Regions from separate parts of the Streptomyces sp. NPDC029152 genome, predicted to be linked through region 1. Evidence: riboswitches for the same ligand, from Rfam matches in the RefSeq annotation. Region 1 holds a riboswitch; the other holds the start of a gene.
The links. A riboswitch is a leader RNA that binds a small molecule or an ion and turns the genes downstream of it on or off. The one in region 1 is predicted to bind thiamine pyrophosphate.
Positions count from the first base shown of each region.

Region 2: linked by a shared signal. The riboswitch ahead of thiO (glycine oxidase ThiO) and the one ahead of ACZ4V6_RS28320 (thiamine ABC transporter substrate-binding protein) in region 1 are both predicted to bind thiamine pyrophosphate.

Region 1 covers NZ_JBVHWR010000016.1:55,656-64,973, forward strand. Annotated here, with positions in the region: gene ACZ4V6_RS28310 (ABC transporter ATP-binding protein) at 1-734, opposite strand, end outside; gene ACZ4V6_RS28315 (ABC transporter permease) at 737-2,338, opposite strand; gene ACZ4V6_RS28320 (thiamine ABC transporter substrate-binding protein) at 2,416-3,504, opposite strand; TPP riboswitch at 3,583-3,688, opposite strand; gene rlmN (dual-specificity RNA methyltransferase RlmN) at 3,725-4,831, opposite strand; gene ACZ4V6_RS28330 (phosphatidate cytidylyltransferase) at 5,140-6,297, opposite strand; gene frr (ribosome recycling factor) at 6,297-6,854, opposite strand; gene pyrH (UMP kinase) at 7,035-7,793, opposite strand; gene tsf (translation elongation factor Ts) at 7,996-8,832, opposite strand; gene rpsB (30S ribosomal protein S2) at 8,928-9,318, opposite strand, start outside.
Region 2 covers NZ_JBVHWR010000007.1:69,446-78,763, forward strand. Annotated here, with positions in the region: partial or broken gene ACZ4V6_RS16575 (thiazole synthase) at 29-820, opposite strand; gene thiS (sulfur carrier protein ThiS) at 824-1,024, opposite strand; gene thiO (glycine oxidase ThiO) at 1,021-2,244, opposite strand; TPP riboswitch at 2,242-2,353, opposite strand; gene ACZ4V6_RS16590 (avidin-fold protein) at 2,406-2,756, shown strand; gene ACZ4V6_RS16595 (NAD(P)/FAD-dependent oxidoreductase) at 2,789-4,039, shown strand; gene ACZ4V6_RS16600 (Rv2175c family DNA-binding protein) at 4,106-4,471, shown strand; gene thiE (thiamine phosphate synthase) at 4,558-5,214, shown strand; gene metF (methylenetetrahydrofolate reductase [NAD(P)H]) at 5,339-6,262, shown strand; gene ACZ4V6_RS16615 (SCO2102 family sporulation regulator) at 6,319-7,263, shown strand; gene ACZ4V6_RS16620 (phytoene desaturase family protein) at 7,295-8,785, opposite strand; gene ACZ4V6_RS16625 (TetR/AcrR family transcriptional regulator) at 9,260-9,318, opposite strand, start outside.

The DNA of each region.
Region 1 (9,318 bases):
CCGGCGACGGTCGCCTCCACCACGTTGTCGAAGCCGAGGAAGCGGGCCACGAAGGCGTCCGCCGGCCGCTGCCACACCTGAAGCGGCGTCCCCTCCTGGGCGATCCGCCCGTCCCGCATCACCACCACCCGGTCGGCGAGCGCGAAGGCCTCCGACTGGTCGTGCGTCACGGCGAGCACGGTGGTGCCCAACAGGCCGAACAGCTCGCGCAGTTCCACCACCAACCGCTCCCGCAGCGAGCGGTCGAGCTGGCCGAGCGGCTCGTCCAGCATCAGCAGCCGGGGCCGGGGCGCGAGGGCGCGGGCCAGCGCCACCCGCTGCTGCTCACCGCCGGAGAGCGCGGCGACGGACCGGCGGGCGGCGCCCGGCAGGCCCACCAGTTCCAGCAGCTCCCGTACGTCCTCCTGCTGCCGGGCCCGCGACGCACCCCGCATCCGCGGCCCGAAGGCGATGTTCCCGGCCACGTCCCGCTGCGGGAACAGCTGGTGGTCCTGGAACATCAGCCCGACCTCGCGCTTGTGCGCGGGCACCCCGGACTGGTCCCGCCCGTCCAGCACCACCCGTCCGGCGTCCAGCGGCTGGAGGCCGGCGACCGCGCGCAGCAGCGTCGACTTGCCGCTGCCGCTGGGCCCCAGCACGCACACGACCTCGTGCTCGGCGACCTCCAGGTCGACGGCGTCGAGCACGGCCCGCCCGCCGAAGCGGACGGTCGCTCCCCGCAGACTCAGCAGCATCCCTAGAACTCCCCGCTCCGGTCGGTCCGCAGCCGCTCCAGCACCACCAGGGCCACGGCGCACACCACCATCAGAATCGTCGACAGGGCCATCGCCTGCCCGTAGTTCAGGTCCCCGGGCCGCCCCAGCAGCCGCGCCACGGCGACCGGCAGCGTCGGGTTGTCGGGCCGGGCGATGAACACGGTCGCCCCGAACTCCCCCAGCGACACCGCGAAGGCGAACCCGGCGGCGATCAGCAGCGCCCGCCGCACCATCGGCAGGTCGACCTCCCGCCACACCCGCCACGGCGACGCCCCGAGCACCGCCGCCGCCTCCCGCAGCCGCACGTCCACCGCCCGCAGCACCGGCAGCATGGTGCGTACGACGAAGGGGACGCCGACCAGCGCCTGGGCGAGCGGCACCAGGATCCAGGAGGACCTGAGGTCCAGCGGGGGTTCGTCCAGGGCGATCAGGAAACCGAAGCCGACCGTCACGGCGGACACCCCGAGCGGCAGCATCAGCAGCGCGTCGAAGCCGCGCACCAGGCGGCCCGCGTCCCGCCGGGTGAGCGCGGCCGCCGCCAGACCGCCGATGACCACGGCGATCGCGGTGGCGGCGACGGCGTACTGCAGGGAGTTGCCGACCGCCTCGATCGGCGGGACCAGGAAGGTGCCGCCGTCCTCGTGGGTCAGGGCCCGGTAGTAGCCGAGACCGCCGGCGCCGAACGACCGCTGGACCAGCACGGCGAGCGGCAGCACGACGAGGACGGCGACGGTGACGAGCACGCCCCCCAGCAGCGCCCACTGCCCGGCCCCGCGCGGGCGGCGCGCGGTGCGGGAGGCGTCCACCAGCCGCAGCGCCGTCTCGCGCCGCCGTACCGTCCAGGCGTGCACGGCGAGGATGGTGCAGACCGCGGCGAACTGGATCAGCGTCAGCACGGCGGCCGTGGACAGGTCGAAGATCTGCGAGGTCTGCCGGTAGATCTCCACCTCCAGGGTGGAGAAGGCGGGCCCGCCGAGGATCTGGACGACGCCGAAGGAGGTGAAGGTGAACAGGAACACCATCAGCGCGGCGGCGGCCACGGCGGGGGCGAGCGCCGGCAGGGTGACCCGTCGCCAGGCCCGCAGCGGGGAGGCGCCGAGCATCCGCGCGGCCTCCTCCTGGCGCGGGTCGAGCTGCGCCCACAGTCCGCCGACGGTGCGTACGACGACGGCGTAGTTGAAGAAGACGTGCGCGAGCAGGATGGCCCACACCGTGGTGTCCAGCCGGACGCCCCACAGCTCGTCGAGCAGTCCGCCCCGCCCGACGAGCGCTAGGAACGCGGTGCCCACCACGACCGTCGGCAGCACGAACGGCACGGTCACCACGGCCCGCAGCACCTGCTTGCCGGGAAAGTCGAGGCGGGCGAAGACGTACGCGCCGGGCAGGGCGATCAGCAGGGTGAGCGCGGTGGACGCGAGCGCCTGCCAGGTGGTGAACCACAGCACGTGCCGGACGTCGGACTGGGCCAGCACGTCCCCGATCCGCCCGAACCGCCAGACCCCGTCGACCTCCAGACCGCGCGCGACGATCGCGGCGACGGGGTAGGCGAAGAAGACCGCGAAGAACGCGACGGGGCCGGCCATCAGGGCCAGCCGCGCCGCGCTCCCGCGCCGCCGGGTGCCGGCGGCGCGGGCGGCCTCGGTCGCTTCGGTCGCTTCGGTCACTTCAGGAGGAGCGAGGTCCACGACTTGACCCACTGGTCGCGGTTGTCGGCGATCTTCTCCGGGTCCAGGGTCTGCGGGTTCTCGGCCTGCGGGCCGTACTTCACGAACTCCGGCGGGACCTGGGCCGCCTCGCGCACCGGGTGGACGAACATGTTCAGCGGCATGTCGTCCTGGAACTCCTTGCTGATCAGGAAGTCGAGCAGCGCCTTGCCGCCCTCGGGGTTCTTCGCGTTGCTCAGCAGGCCCGCGTACTCGACCTGGCGGAAGCAGGTGCCGGTGGCGACGCCCGTGGGCGCGGTGTCCGGCTTCGGGTCGGCGTAGATCACCTCGGCGGGGGGCGAGGAGGCGTAGGAGACGACGAGCGGGCGGTCGCCCTTCGCCTTCTTGCCGCCGGACGAGCCGGAGAACTCCTCGTTGTACGCCTGCTCCCAGCTGTCGACGACCTTGACGCCGTTCGCCTTCAGCTTCTTCCAGTACCCCTCCCAGCCGTCGTCGCCGTACCTGGCGGCGGTGCCCAGCAGGAAGCCGAGGCCGGGCGAGGAGCTGCCGGCGTCCTCCGTGACGAGGAGGTTCTTGTACGCGGGCTTGGCGAGGTCGTCGAAGGAGTCGGGCGGGGTCAGCTTGTGCTCGCTGAAGTACGCCTTGTCGTAGTTGACGCAGATGTCACCGGTGTCGATGGGCGTGACGCGGTGCCTGTCCTGGTCGACCCGGTACTCGGGAAGGATCATGTCGGAGCCCTTGGGCTCGTACGGCTGGAACAGGCCGTTGTCGAGCGCGCGGGACAGCAGCGTGTTGTCGACGCCGAAGAAGACGTCGCCCTGCGGGTTGTCCTTGGTGAGGATGGCCTTGTTGACGGCCTGTCCGGCGTCGCCGTCCTCGAGGACCTTGACCTTGTAGCCGGAGCTCTTCTCGAAGTCCGCGATGACGTTCTTGGACGCGGCCCACGAGTCGTGGCTGACGAGGGTCACGGTCTTGGAACCGCCGGCCCCCTGGTCGTCGCCGTCGGACGACGATCCGCAGGCGGCCAGGCCGCCGACGAGGCCGAGCCCGACGGCCAGGGCACTGACCTTCTTGGTGATGCTCACGGAATTCCTCCTGGGTCACCAGGAGAAGACGCGGCCCTGCCCGGGACCCCTGACGAGGTCCCGGGCAGGGCGCAACAGCTCGAGTGATGACCGATCTCCCTACCCAGAATGACCTGGGCCAGGTTCGGAGGGTCTGCGGCCGGTGCCGCACTCTCAGCGCTGTGGCGCTCCCCTGTCGGAATATGAAGATGTCTGAAAACGAGGACGTACGCCGGTCAGATTACCGCTCGCTCGCGGCGAGCTGACCACACGCCCCGTCGATCTCCTGTCCACGGGTGTCCCGGATGGTCACCGGCACACCGTGCGCCTCGATCGCCGCGACGAACGCCTTCTCGTCCTCGGGCCGCGAGGCGGTCCACTTCGAGCCCGGCGTCGGGTTGAGCGGGATGAGGTTGACGTGCACCGGCTTGCCCTTGAGCAGCCGTCCGAGCCGGTCGCCGCGCCACGCCTGGTCGTTGATGTCGCGGATCAGCGCGTACTCGATGGACAGCCGGCGACCGGACTTCGCCGCGTACTCGAAGCCGGCGTCGAGGACCTCGCGCACCTTCCACCGCGTGTTCACGGGGACGAGGGTGTCGCGCAGCTCGTCGTCGGGGGCGTGCAGGGAGATGGCGAGGCGGCACTTGAAGCCCTCGTCGGCGAACCGGTGGATCGCCGGGACCAGACCGACCGTGGAGACGGTGATGCCGCGCTGGGACAGTCCCAGCCCGTCGGGCTCGGGATCGGTGAGGCGGCGGATGGCTCCGACGACCCGGTTGTAGTTGGCGAGGGGCTCGCCCATGCCCATGAAGACGATGTTGCTCAGCCGCGCGGGGCCGCCGGGGACCTCGCCGTCCCTGAGCGCCCGCATGCCGTCGACGATCTGGTGCACGATCTCGGCGGTGGACAGGTTCCGGTCCAGCCCGGCCTGTCCGGTGGCGCAGAAGGGGCAGTTCATGCCGCAGCCCGCCTGGGAGCTGATGCACATGGTCACCCGGTCCGGGTAGCGCATGAGCACGGACTCGACGAGCGTCCCGTCGAACAGCTTCCACAGCGTCTTGCGGGTGGTGCCCTGGTCGGTCGACAGGTGCCGGACGACCGACATCAGGTCGGGCAGCAGCGCGTCCCGCAGCCCCTGGCGCGAACCGGCGGGGATGTCGGTCCACTGCTCGGGGTCGTGGGCGTACCGCGCGAAGTAGTGCTGCGAGAGCTGCTTCGCGCGGAACGGCTTCTCACCGATCGCGGCGACGGCCTCCTTGCGCTCGGCGGGCGTGAGATCGGCGAGATGCCTCGGCGGCTTCTTGGCTCCGCGCGGGGCGACGAATGTGAGTTCTCCGGGCTTAGGCATGACCTTCCCAGTGTCGCAGATCCACCGGGATGGCCCGGCCGCCCTCGGAACAGGCCCGTGATCAGGACGACCACGTCGCTCACATAGGTTTTCGTGCGGTACCACGCCCCGCAGTACCGCCGCGGCCGACGCCGGCCCTTCTGGCCGGGGAGCGCCTCGCACCGGCGGCAGGGCGGCTCCCCGTGGTACCTGCCGTCGTCCCCCAGCCCCGCCCGTGCCCTGAGGGGACCCTGGGCCCCGGCGTCCGACAAGCGACCGGGCCCTCGTCCCGCAGGAGGACGAGGGCCCGGCGCGGTCGTGCGCGAGGGTCAGCCCGAGCCGACGAAGATCACCAGCAGCAGCCACACCACCGGCGCCGTCGGCAGGAGAGAGTCCAGGCGGTCCATGATGCCGCCGTGGCCCGGCAGCAGCGTGCCCATGTCCTTGATGCCCAGGTCCCGCTTGATCATGGACTCGCCGAGGTCGCCCAGCGTGGCGCTGACCGCGACCGCGAGACCCAGCAGCAGGCCCTGCCACCAGGAACCGCCGTCGATCAGGAACTGCATGCACAGCGCGCCCGCCGCCATCGCGAAGGCCACCGCTCCGAGCAGGCCCTCACGGGTCTTGCCGGGGCTGATGCGCGGGGCGAGCTTGGTCCTGCCGAAGCGCCAGCCGACGGCGTACGCGCCGGTGTCGCTGACGACCGTCAGCAGCAGGAAGGTCAGGACGCGCCAGGGGCCGTCGTCGGCCGCCAGCATCATGGCGACGAACGTGGCCAGGAAGGGTACGTAGAAGGCCGCGAACAGGCCCGCCGTGACGTCCTTGAGGTAGCCCTCCGGCGGTTCGGTCATCCGCCACACGAGGACCGCCAGCGCCGTGAGCGCCATGACGACCCACGCGCCCTCGGCTCCGCGCACGTACCCGGCGACGACCATCGCCGCGCCGCCGGTCGCGAGCGGCACGAGGGGCGCCTTGATGTCCTTGCGCTCCTGGAGCCGCGTGGTCAGCTCCCACAGACCCACCACGACGGCTATCGCGATGACACCGACGAAGACGGCCTTGACGACGAACAGCGACGCGATGATCACCGCGCCGAGCCCGACGCCGACCCCTATCGCGGCGCCCAGGTCGCGCCCCGCGCTCTTCTTCTGCGGCTGCGGCTGCGCCGGCTGCTGGGCGTCGGGCATGGGCTCCGGATTCTGCGGCACCGCCGCATACGGCTGCGCCGACGGGGTCTCGCCGCGATACGTGTCGTCGCGGAACGGCTCGTCTCGGAACAGGGGGCCGCTCAGCCGAGCGGCCCCCTGGTCGCCATCCTGGTCTCCGCCGTGTTCGGGTACGTCGGGCACGATGGGCATGGGGCGAGTCTGCTGCGCGTTGTGCGCATCGTACGCGGGACCCGCCGGGGCCGTCCCCTGGGCAGGACCCTGGTCGGACGGCCCCCAGTACCCGGCTTGTGGCGGCGCTCCCCAGGAAGAGTCGTTCATCAGACCTCGAGCAGTTCGGCTTCCTTGTGCTTCAGGAGCTCGTCCACCTGGGCGACGTACTTGGCCGTGGTGTCGTCGAGCTCCTTCTCCGCGCGGCGGCCCTCGTCCTCGCCGACCTCGCCGTCCTTGACCATCTTGTCGATGGTGTCCTTGGCCTTGCGGCGCACGGAGCGGATGGACACCTTGGCGTCCTCGGCCTTGCCCTTGGCGACCTTGATGTAGTCGCGGCGGCGCTCCTCGGTGAGCTCGGGGAACACCACCCGGATGATGTTGCCGTCGTTGCTGGGGTTGACGCCCAGGTCGGAGTCGCGGATCGCCTGCTCGATGTTGCGCAGGGCGCTCTTGTCGAACGGCGTCACCACGGCCATGCGCGGCTCGGGCACGGAGAACGAGGCCAGCTGGTTGATCGGCGTCAGCGCGCCGTAGTAGTCGGCCACGATCTTGTTGAACATCGCCGGGTGCGCACGGCCGGTGCGGATCGCGGCGAAGTCCTCCTTGGCGACCACGACGGCCTTCTCCATCTTCTCCTCGGCCTCGAGGAGGGTCTCTTCGATCACCACTTGCTCCTGCGTGTCTTGAGTAGGCCCGGCGGCGGATCCTGTCGGAGCCGGGCCGGCTGCGTCGCGTCTTCTTCCTGCACGGTTCCCGACCGGCGGGACATTGTCCATCCCCCGGCCCGGCCCCGTCCCGTCCGTCCCCCGGACAGGTGGCGTCCGCGGGCAGGGGGTGTTCTTTGGTCAGTCCCGGTTTCCTTGGTCACCCACCAGCGTGCCGATCTTCTCACCCTTGACGGCGCGGGCGATATTGCCCTCCTTCAGCAGTTCGAAGACCACGATCGGGAGGTCGTTGTCGCGGCAGAGGGTGATGGCCGTGGCGTCGGCGACCTTCAGGTCGCGGGTGATGACCTCGCCGTAGCCGAGCGCGTCGAACTTCACGGCGTCCGGGTTGGTCTTCGGGTCGGAGTCGTAGACCCCGTCCACGCCGTTCTTGCCCATGAGCAGCGCCTCGGCGTCGATCTCGAGGGCGCGCTGGGCGGCGGTGGTGTCGGTGGAGAAGTACGGCATGCCCATGCCGGCGCCGAAGATGACCACGCGGCCCTTCTCCAGGTGACGCACGGCGCGCAGCGGGATGTAGGGCTCGGCGACCTGGCCCATGGTGATGGCGGTCTGCACGCGGCAGTCGACGCCCTCCTTCTCCAGGAAGTCCTGGAGGGCCAGGCAGTTCATCACGGTGCCGAGCATGCCCATGTAGTCGGAGCGGGCGCGGTCCATGCCGCGCACCTGCAGTTCGGCGCCGCGGAAGAAGTTGCCGCCGCCGATGACGACGGCGATCTGCGCTCCGTCGCGGACGACGGCTGCGATCTCACGGGCGATGGCGTGCACCACGTCGGGGTCGACGCCCAGGCCCCCACCGCCGGAGAATGCCTCTCCGGACAGCTTCAGCATGAAGCGGCCGCGTACTTTGCCGTCGTCGCTCTTCTCGGCCTTGGTGGTCATGGAGATCTCGCCTCTTTTACGTGGTTCACACATACGAAGGAGGCCATTGCCGGTGGATGGTTCGCATCCCGTGCGCGGCAATGGCCTCCTCGTCAGTTCTGCTGTCGTCCGCCGCCACGCGCGTCTGCCCGGAGGCGGACGGCGGCGGCACGGACGACTGCTGTCGACCCTACCGGGGTCGCGCGTCCGTCGCGGTACGGACTCAGATGCCGACCTTGATGCGCGTGAAGCGCTTCAGGGTGACACCGGCCTCGTCCAGCACCTTCTGGACGGACTTCTTGTTGTCGAGCGCGTAGGGCTGGCCCAGCAGCGTGGCGTCCTTGAAGAAGCCGTTGAGGCGACCCTCGACGATCTTCGGCAGGGCGGCCTCGGGCTTGCCCTCGGCGCGGGTGGTCTCCTCGGCGACGCGGCGCTCGGACTCGACGACCTCGGCCGGGACGTCCTCCTTGGAGAGGTACTTCGGCGCGAAGGCGGCGATGTGCTGGGCGACGCCCTTGGCGATCTCGGCGTTCGGCTTGTCCAGCTCGACGAGGACACCGATCTGCGGGGGCAGGTCGGGCATCGTGCGGTGCATGTACGCGGTCACGAAGCCGCCGGAGAACTGCGCGAAGCGGTCCAGGACGATCTTCTCGCCGAGGTTGGCGTTGGCCTCGTCCACGAACGCCTGGACGGTCTTGCCGGGCTCGATCTCGGAGGCGAGCAGGGCCTCGATGTCGGCCGGGGAGGCCTTGGCGACGTGCTCGGCGATGGCCGTGGCGACGTTCTGGAACTTCTCGCCCTTGGCGACGAAGTCCGTCTCGCACTTCAGCTCGACGAGGACGCCCGAGGTGTTGTCGTCGGCGATGATCGAGACGACGGCGCCGTTCTCGGCAGAGCGGCCCTCGCGCTTGGCGACGCCCTTCTGGCCCTTGATGCGGAGCGCCTCGACGGCCTTCTCGACGTTGCCCTCGGCCTCGTCCAGCGCCTTCTTGCAGTCCATCATGCCGGCGCCGGTGAGCTCACGAAGCTTCTTGACGTCGGCGGCGGTGTAGTTCGCCATGATTCCGGAATCTCTCTCGAAGTCTGAGGATCTACGGGCCGGACGGCGGGGACTGGTGTGGTCCCCGCCGTCCGGCACCCGAAGGTGGTGAGGGGTCAGGCCTGCTCGGCGTCCGCGGCAGGGGCCTCGGCGGCGGCCTCGGCTGCAGGGGCCTCGGCAGCGGCCTCGGCCGGAGCCTCGGCGGGCTTCTCCGCCTCGTCGGCCTTCTTCTCGCCCTCGAGCAGGTCACGCTCCCACGCGGCCAGCGGCTCGCCCGCGGCCTTGTCGCCCTTGCCCTCGGTGGCGGCACCGGAGCGGGCGATGAGGCCCTCGGCGACGGCGTCGGCGATCACACGGGTGAGCAGGGTGACGGAACGGATCGCGTCGTCGTTGCCCGGGATCTTGTAGTCGACCTCGTCGGGGTCGCAGTTGGTGTCGAGGATGGCGACGACCGGGATGTTGAGCTTCCGGGCCTCGCCGACCGCGATGTGCTCCTTCTTGGTGTCC
Region 2 (9,318 bases), on a different contig from region 1:
CCTCCACCGGCCCGGCGCCCGGCGCCTGGAAGGCGGGCCGCTCCGGGTCCAGCACCGCCAAGCCCTCCGCCGGGGACGACGCCTCCGCGAAGTGCCGCCGCGGGATCCGCCCCGCCCGCCGGGCCAGCCGCCCCGCCTCCACCGCGGAGCGCATCGCCGCGGCCATCAGCACCGGCTCCTGCGCCCGCGTCACCGCCGAGGCCAGCATCACACCCGCGCACCCCAGCTCCATCGCCAGCGCCACGTCGGAGGCCGTACCGGCCCCCGCGTCCAGGATCACCGGCACGCGCGCGTGCTCCACGATCAGCTGGAAGTTGTGCGGGTTGCGGATGCCGAGCCCGGAGCCGATCGGCGATCCGAGCGGCATGATCGCCGCGCACCCGACGTCCTCCAGCTTCCGGGCGAGGACCGGGTCGTCGTTGGTGTACGGCAGCACCGTGAAGCCGTCGTCCACCAGCGTCTCGGCCGCGTCCAGCAGCTCGATCGGGTCCGGCAGCAGGGTGCGCTCGTCGGCGATGACCTCCAGCTTGACCAGGTCCGTGCCGAGGGCCTCGCGCGCGAGGCGGGCGGTGAGGACGGCCTCCCCGGCGGTGAAGCAGCCGGCCGTGTTCGGCAGCACCCGGATGCCGAGCTTCTCCAGGACCGACAGCACGGAGCCGTGCACGGACGGGTTCACCCTGCGCATCGCGACGGTCGTCAGCTCCGTCCCGGACGCCACCAGCGCGTGCTCCAGCACGTCCAGGCTGGGCGCGCCGCCGGTGCCCATGATCAGGCGGGACGTGTAGGCCGTACCGCCGAGGAGGAAGGGGTCGTCGGCCATGGGTCAGCCTCCTTGGACGGCGGTGAGGACCTCGACGCGGTCGCCGTCGGCCAGGGCGGTGGCGGACCACTGCGCGCGCGGGACGACGGTCTCGTTCAGGGCGGCGGCCACTCCGGAGGGGGCCGCGGTGAGCGTGCCCACCAGGGCGTCCAGGGCCGTGCCGGGAGCCACCTCGCGCGGCTCCCCGTTGACGGAGATGTTCATGCGGTCTGCTCCGTGAGTACGGTCTGCTCCGGGGTCTGCTCCGGGAGCGCGGGGGCGGCGCCGAAGCGCCGGGGGGTGAAGGGGCGGGCCTCCTCGGGGAGCTCCCCGGTGGTCAGGACGTGGGCCATCGCGTCGCCGGTGACCGGCGTCAGCAGCACGCCGTTGCGGTGGTGCCCGGTGGCCAGCAGCAGCCCCTCCAGCCCGGCCGGGCCGAGCAGCGGGGCGTTGTCGGGGGAGCCGGGGCGCAGACCCGCGCGGGTCTCCGTGAGGGGCAGCTCGGTGATTCCCGGGACCAGCTCGTGGGCGTCGCGCAGCAGCTCGTAGACGCCGCCCGCGGTCACCGTCGTGTCCCAGCCCTGCTCCTCGCTGGTGGCGCCGACGACCAGCTCGCCGTTCTCCCGGGGCACCAGGTAGAGGGGGTTGCCGCGCACCACGGCACGCACCGTCCGGTTCAGCAGCGGTCCGTGCGTCCGCGGCATGGTCAGGCGCAGCACCTGCCCCTTCACCGGCCGCACCGGCGGCAGCACGGCCTCCGGCACGCCCGCGAGGCGCCCGCTCAGGCTGCCCCCGGCCAGCACCACCTGCCCGGCCGCCAGCGCCGTGCCGTCGGCCGTGACCACGCCGGTCGCCCGGTCGCCCGCGACGGTGAGCCGCTCGGCCCACGCCCGGTGCAGGACCACACCCGCGCGTTCGCAGGCGGCCACCAGCGCGCCGGCCAGACGCCGGGGGTCGATCTGGTGGTCGCCGTCCACCCGCAGGCCCCCGCGCACGCCCGGCGCGAGCATCGGCTCCAGTCGCCGGCACTCGCGCCCCGACAGCCACTCCGACTCCAGGCCCGAGCGCTCCTGCAGCGCGTGCAGTTCCCGCAGGTGGGCGCGGTCGTCGGCGTCCAGCGCGACGGCCAGGGTGCCGCAGCGGCGGTACCCGAGGTCGTGGCCCGTGAGGTCGGTCAGCTCGGCGGCGAACTCCGGATAGCGGCGGGCCGAGGCGAGGTTGAGCGCGAGCAGCGTCTGCTCGCCGTAGTGCAGTTCCGTGACGGCGGCCAGCATCCCGGCCGCCACCTGGGCGGCGCCGCCGCCCGGCTCGGGGTCCACGAGCGCCGTGGCGAGCCCGCGCTGCGCGGACCGCCAGGCCGTGACCAGGCCGATGATCCCGCCGCCCACGACGAGGACGTCGGACGCGCGGGGTGGTACGGACGGTGCGATCGGTGAGGACGACATGGGCGTCCAGCCCCTCCCTTCGCCGGCATGACCCGGATCAGGTTCGTACGGTCGGAGGCCGCCAGCCTCCCTCTCAGCCCGGTGCGTCCGGGCTCCCGCGAGTGCCTTACGTTGGCCACCCTAGCCCGCAGCGCGCCGAACTCGTAAGGGAGCCCTCCACCATGGCCCGTTCGCTCGACGGTCTCGTCCTCGCCCCGGTCGCCGACCAGGCCCCCGGCCAGGTGGGCACCCGCACCCGGTTCACCTACCACGAGGAGGACGGCGAGGTCTGGGCCGAGTACGCGGGCGGCGACGTCGTCCGCGGCCGGCTGGTGGGCACCCGCGCGGGCGACCGGCTCGACTTCCGGTACGTGCAGCTCAGGACCGACGGCAGCACGTCGTCGGGCCACTGCGTGTCGACGGTCGTCGACCTGCCCGACGGGCGGGTGCGCCTGGAGGAGACCTGGGAGTGGGAGTCGCGGCGGGGCAGCGGGACGAGCGTTGTGGAGGAGATCACCGCGCACGAGGACTGACCGGTGATCCGCCGGGTGTCTAAGGTGATCAGGTGAACGAGCAGACGCAGGAGCGGGGAGCGGACGCGGAGCGTCGCGTGGTCGTCGTCGGCGCGGGCATGGCGGGCGTGCAGACCGCGGTCGCCCTGCGCGAACAGGGTTTCACCGGCGCCGTGACACTGATCGGCGCCGAGCCCCACCAGCCCTACGACCGCCCCCCGCTGTCCAAGGCCGTCCTGCTCGGCACGGCCGAGGGGTCCGCCTTCGACGTCGACTTCGAGGCGCTCGGCATCGAGCTGCGGCTCGGCTGCGAGGCACTGGGCCTGCGCCCCGCCGCGCACCTCCTGGACACCTCCGCCGGGCCCGTGCCGTACGACGCCCTCGTCGTCGCGACCGGCGCCGAACCGGTCCGGCTGCCCGGTGCCGAGGGCGTCCCCGGCGTGCATCTGCTGCGCACCCTCGACGACGCCGAGCGGCTGCGCCCGGTGCTCGCCCGGCAGCACGACATCGTGGTCGTCGGCGCGGGCTGGATCGGCGCCGAGTTCGCCACCGCCGCGCGCGAGGCGGGCTGCGCGGTGACCGTCGTGGAGGCCGCCGACCGGCCCCTCGCCGGCGCGCTGCCCGCCGAGGTCGCCGCCCCCATGACCGCCTGGTACGCCGACGCGGGCGCCGTACTGCGCACCCACGCGCGCGTGGAGCGCGTCGAACCCGGCGAGCCGGGCCACGTCGTCCTCGACGACGGTTCGCGGCTGCCCGCCGGCGCCGTCGTCGTCGGCGTCGGCGCCCGTCCCGCCACCGCCTGGCTCGCCGGCTCCGGCATCGAGCTCGGCCCGCACGGCGAGATCCTGGCCGACGACCGCCTGCGCACCTCCGTGCCGGACGTCCACGCGGTCGGCGACTGCGCGTCCTTCCCCTCCGGCCGCTACGGGGAGCGGCTGCTCGTCCACCACTGGGACAACGCCCTCCAGGGCCCGCGCACGGTCGCCGCCGACCTCGTCGGCGCCGCCGCCGGCGAGGCCCCGGCGCCCTACGACCCGGTGCCGTACTTCTGGTCCGAGCAGTTCGGCCGGTTCGTCCAGTACGCGGGTCATCACGCGTCCGCCGACACCACCCTGTGGCGGGGGGACCCCTCCGGTCCCGCCTGGACGGTCTGCTGGCTGCGCGACGAGCGGCTGGTCGCCCTGCTGGCGGTGGGCCGCCCCCGGGACCTGGCCCAGGGCAGACGCCTGATCGAGGCGGGCGCCAGGATGGATCCGCGGCTGCTCGCCGACCCCGCGAGGCCGCTGAAGGCGGCGACGGCGTAGTCCGCCGTCGGCGGGTTGGACCGGGTCCGGCTTCCGACTGTCGGTGCCAGATGGCAGGCTGGAGGCGTGACCGAGATTGACGCAAAGATCGATGCTCTCGTACCCGCCTGGCTCACCGTCCCCGACATCGCCGAGATGCTCGGTGTCGAGGTGACCCGCGTGCGGCAGCTGATCAAGGAAGGCCAGCTCATCGCCGTACGCCGTGGCGAGAACCGCGCGCTGCACGTCCCGGCGGCCTTCATCGACGGGGACAAGGTCGTCAAGGGCCTGGTCGGGACCCTGACCCTGCTGCGGGACGACGGCTTCACGGTCGAGGAGATGCTCGAGTGGCTCTTCACGCCCGACCCGACCCTGCCCGGCACCCCCGCGCAGGCGCTGAGCGAGAATCGCGGCACGGAGGTGAAGCGCCGCGCCCAGGCGCTCGCCGTCTGACCCGACACGCCGCCCGCCGTACGGGCCGCGACCCTCGCGGCCCGTACGGCACGGCCCGTACGTCATCGACCTGGGGGGACACACCCATGCCCGAGACCGCCGCCACCGCACGCGCCCGGCTCGCCGACGCCCGGCTCTACCTGTGCACGGACGCCCGCAGGACCCAGGGCGACCTGCCCGCCTTCCTGGACGCGGTGCTGGCCGGCGGCGTCGACATCGTGCAGCTGCGCGACAAGGGCATGGAGGCCGCCGAGGAGCTGGAGCACCTCGAGGTCTTCGCCGACGCCTGCGCCCGCCACGGCAAGCTCCTCGCGGTCAACGACCGGGCGGACGTCGCCCACGCCGCCGGCGCCGACGTGCTGCACCTCGGCCAGGGCGACCTCCCGGTGCCGGCCGCCCGGGCGATCCTCGGCGACGACGTCCTCGTGGGCCGCTCCACGCACGCCGAGGCCGAGGCCGCCGCGGCCGCCGTCCAGGAGGGCGTGGACTACTTCTGCACCGGCCCGTGCTGGCCGACCCCCACCAAGCCCGGCCGCCACGCGCCCGGCCTCGGCCTGGTCCGGTACACCGCGTCCCTGGGCACCGACCGCCCCTGGTTCGCCATCGGCGGCATCGACCTCGGCAACCTCGACGAGGTGCTGGACGCCGGCGCCCGCCGGGTCGTCGTCGTCCGCGCCATCACCGCGGCGGACGACCCCGGAGCGGCGGCGGCCGAGTTCGCGAAGCGCCTGCGGCAGGCGTAGGACGGGAGCGCGTCCGGCGCGGTTGCCGGGGGCACGTGTCCAAGGGATGGACAACAAACCGGCAATACGGACAAATGTCCCGCATCCGGTTGGGGGGCCGCCGCTCCCTGGCTAACCTGCCCGTATGGCCCTCGGAACCGCATCCACCAGGACGGATCGCGCACGCACCGTGCGGGACATCCTCGCCGCCGGCAAGACGACGTACTCGTTCGAGTTCTCCGCGCCGAAGACGCCCAAGGGCGAGAGGAACCTGTGGAGCGCGCTCAGGAGGGTGGAGGCGGTCGCCCCCGACTTCGTCTCCGTGACCTACGGCGCGGGCGGCTCCACCCGCGCGGGCACGGTCAAGGAGACCGAGCAGATCGTCGCCGACACGACCCTGACCCCGGTCGCCCACCTCACCGCGGTCGACCACTCCGTCGCGGAACTGCGCAACATCATCGGCCAGTACGCCGACGCGGGGATCCGCAACATGCTGGCCGTGCGCGGCGACCCGCCCGGCGACCCGACGGCCGAGTGGGTCCCGCACCCCCGGGGCCTCACCTACGCCGCCGAGCTGGTGCGCCTCATCAAGGAGTCGGGCGACTTCTGCGTCGGCGTCGCGGCCTTCCCGGAGATGCACCCGCGCTCCGCCGACTGGGACACGGACGTCGCGCACTTCGTCGACAAGTGCCGGGCCGGCGCCGACTACGCGATCACGCAGATGTTCTTCCAGCCCGAGTCGTACCTGCGCCTGCGCGACCGGGTCGCCGCGGCCGGCTGCGAGACCCCGGTCATCCCCGAGGTCATGCCGGTGACCAGTGTGAAGATGCTGGAGAGACTGCCGAAACTCAGCAACGCCTCGTTCCCGGCCGAGCTGAAAGAGCGGATCCTCTCGGCACAGGACGATCCGGCGGCTGTACGCTCCATTGGCATCGAGTTCGCCACGGAGTTCTGCGCGCGGCTGCTGGCCGAGGGTGTGCCCGGACTGCACTTCATCACGCTCAACAACTCCACGGCGACACTGGAAATCTACGAGAACCTGGGCCTGCACCACCCCCCGCGGGCCTAGACCGGCCGCACGTATTTGCGACACACTGCGTAACGGCCACTGGGAGAGGGGCGTACATGGGCTGGACGGTCCTCTACATCGCGTTCGGCGTCGTCGCGCTGTGGCTGCTCGGTGAGGTGCTGCTGCAGTACAAGGCGCGGCTGCGCTGGCGGCTGCTCGCCTTCGGCGGGTTCACCGGCGTGGTGGCCGGCGTGCTGATGTCGAACGTGCTCGTCATCGGGGTGGGCGCCGCCGCCTTCGCGGTCGGCCAGACCTACGTCACCCTGTCGTTCCGTCGCGGCTTCGAGGCCGGATGGGCGGTCAACGCCCCTCAGGGCCTGGTGGGCAGCAAGCGCCGCCGCCCCGAACGGAGCCGCCGGGAACCGACGTTGGAGGTCTCCGGCCTGGAGGCGGGCGACGCCGCCACCGCCCCCCACGAGGAAGGCGCACCGGGCCACGACGGCCTCTCCTACGGCCACGACGACTACGACCGGGACGACGTCTTCACCCCGGTCCGCCCCGCCGAGACCACCGCCGTCTACGCGCCGCAGCCCATGCCGGACGACAGCGGCTCGTACGGCGTGTACGGCGCCGACTCCGGTTACGGCCAGGACCAGCAGACGCCGGCCGCGCAGAGCCCCGGCCAGGCCTACGCCCACGACCACTCCGGCTACGGCGGGCAGGACTACGGCTACGACACCGGCGGGCAGCAGTACGCCGCCTACTCCGACCCCTACATCGGCACCCACACCTACGGCGGCGGGGCGTACGACACCGGCGGCTACGACGCCACCGGCGGGGCGCAGTACGGCCAGCAGGGCTACGGCCAGGGCCAGTTCCCCGCCGGGACGCCCGGCGGCCACGCCGGCGAGACCCCGCCCGGCGGGGTGTGGGTGCCGCAGCAGCGCACCGCCGACGATCCGTACGGCGCCGAGCTCCCGCCGGAGCAGGCGTACCCGTACCAGGGCGACGGCCAGGCACAGGGCCCGAGCCAGGGATACGACGAGCAGTACCGCTACTGACGGCACCCGGGCCCGGTGACGGGCCCGCCGGTCACTGCGAGCCCCGGAAGTCCGGTCCCTCCACGACGAGTCCGGCGACCAGCGCGCCCGACATGCCCGCGTGCGGCAGCCCGCCGCCGGGGTGCGACCAGCCGCCCGCCGTGAACAGCCCCGTGAGACGCGTGCTGTTGGACGCGTGCAGCAGCCGCCCGTCCGCCGCCGCCAGCGCCGGAGCCGGAACCGCGCCGCCCGCCGCCCCGGTCTCCGCCGCGATGTCGGCCGGGGTGCGCACCTCCTGCCACAGGAGACGGTCGCGCAGCCCCGGCACGGCCCGCTCGGCGACGGCGACGAGACGCTCGGCACGGCCCGCCGCGTCGGCGCCCGCGGGCACCACCGAGGTGAGCGTGACCGCCTCGTGGTCCGGGCCGGGGACCAGCCCCGGGTCGTCGGGCCGCAGGACCGTGACGGTCGGCTCCGCGGGCGCGCCGGGCGCGGCACCGAACAGCGAGTCCAGCTCGCCCGCCCGGTCCCGGGCGTGCACCACCGTCCGGTGCGCCGTGCCCCCGGGGCGGCCGCCCCGCAGCGCCAGCAGCACCGTGAGCCGGCTCGCCGCCCCGCGCTGCGGCGGAACCTCGCCCGCGCCGCGCACCACCGTGTCCCCGGCGAGGCGGTCCAGCACGGCGGGCGCCACACCGGCGACCACGTACTCGGCCTCGGCCGTCCCACCGCCGGCCAGCTCCACGCCCGCCACCCGGCCGTCCTTCTCGACGATCCTGGTGACCTCGGTGCCGAAGCGGAACTCGACCCGGCGGGCCCGGCACCGCTCGTACACCGCCCGCGCCAGCTCCCGCAGACCGCCGCGCACGTACCACATGCCGAAGGCGTGCTCCATGTACGGCAGCACGGCCGCGTTCGCCGGGACGGTCCGCGGATCGAGGCCGTACGCGAGCGCGTGGCCCTCCAGCAGGGCGGTGAGCCGGGGGTCCCGCAGCTCCCAGGCGGCGACCTCGGCGAGCGTGCCGGCCCGGCGGGTGCGCAGCAGCCGCTTGTGGGGGACCGCGGGGTAGGGCTCGCGTTCGGCCAGCACCTGCCAGTCGGGCCACAGGGGTTCCTCGAGCAGTGGCCGGCGGGTGCGGTCCCAGGCCTCCCGGGCCCGCACCAGCAGATCACCCCAGCGCTGCCCGGCGGGCGGGCCGAGCGCCTCGTCCAGGGCGGCGACCACGCCCGCCCGCGAGGCGTTCGGCAGGGAGACCTCCGTGCCGTCCGCGAACACGTGCCGTGACGAGGGGTCGACCTGGACCAGCTCGACGCAGGACTCCAGCGGCTCCCTGCCGGTCTTGACGAACAGATCGCGCCAGACCGCGGGCAGGGGCAGCAGCCCGGGACCGGTGTCGAAGGAGAAGCCGTCCCGCTCGAAGCGGCGCACCGCTCCGCCGTACGTCCCGGTCCGCTCGTACACCACCACCCGGTGGCCCGCGACGGCCAGCCGGGCGGCGGCCGCCATCGCGCCCATCCCGGCGCCGATCACCGCAATCCGTGCCATGCCAGGGACTTTATCCGCCCCCGGCGGCAGCCCGGACCGAGGGGCCGTGAGGGGCCCGGGCGGCCACGGCGCACGCCGGCCGCACCGCGGCGGGACCCGCCGAGCGCTCCGACGGGCGTACCGGTGACCGGCCGGTGCCGCGCCCCGGTGGGCTCTCGTGCGCAGGACTGAGTACCCGTACCTAGCCGAGGAGATGAGTACGCACGCGGATGGGCCCCGGCCCGCGTCGACGAGAGAGTGGGGGCACGGAGACGGGCACGGCTCCGGCACCGGCGGCACGGGGCGCCGGAACGGAGCCGGGCCCGCGATCCGCTCCTTCCGCCGGCCGTGGCCGGCGGGAGCGAGGCACGGGGGATCCCGGGGGACGACCGAGAACGGGGGTCTACGGGGGAGCAGGAGAAGGCGCCGGTCCGACGGTGGCCCGCGGGGGACGCGGCCACCGCGGGCCGGCGTCCTTCGTGTCCGGACCGCGTCTCAGGGGCGGCCGCTCACCCGCCCCTGGAGCAGCCGGGACAGGGCCGCGTGCACGTCGT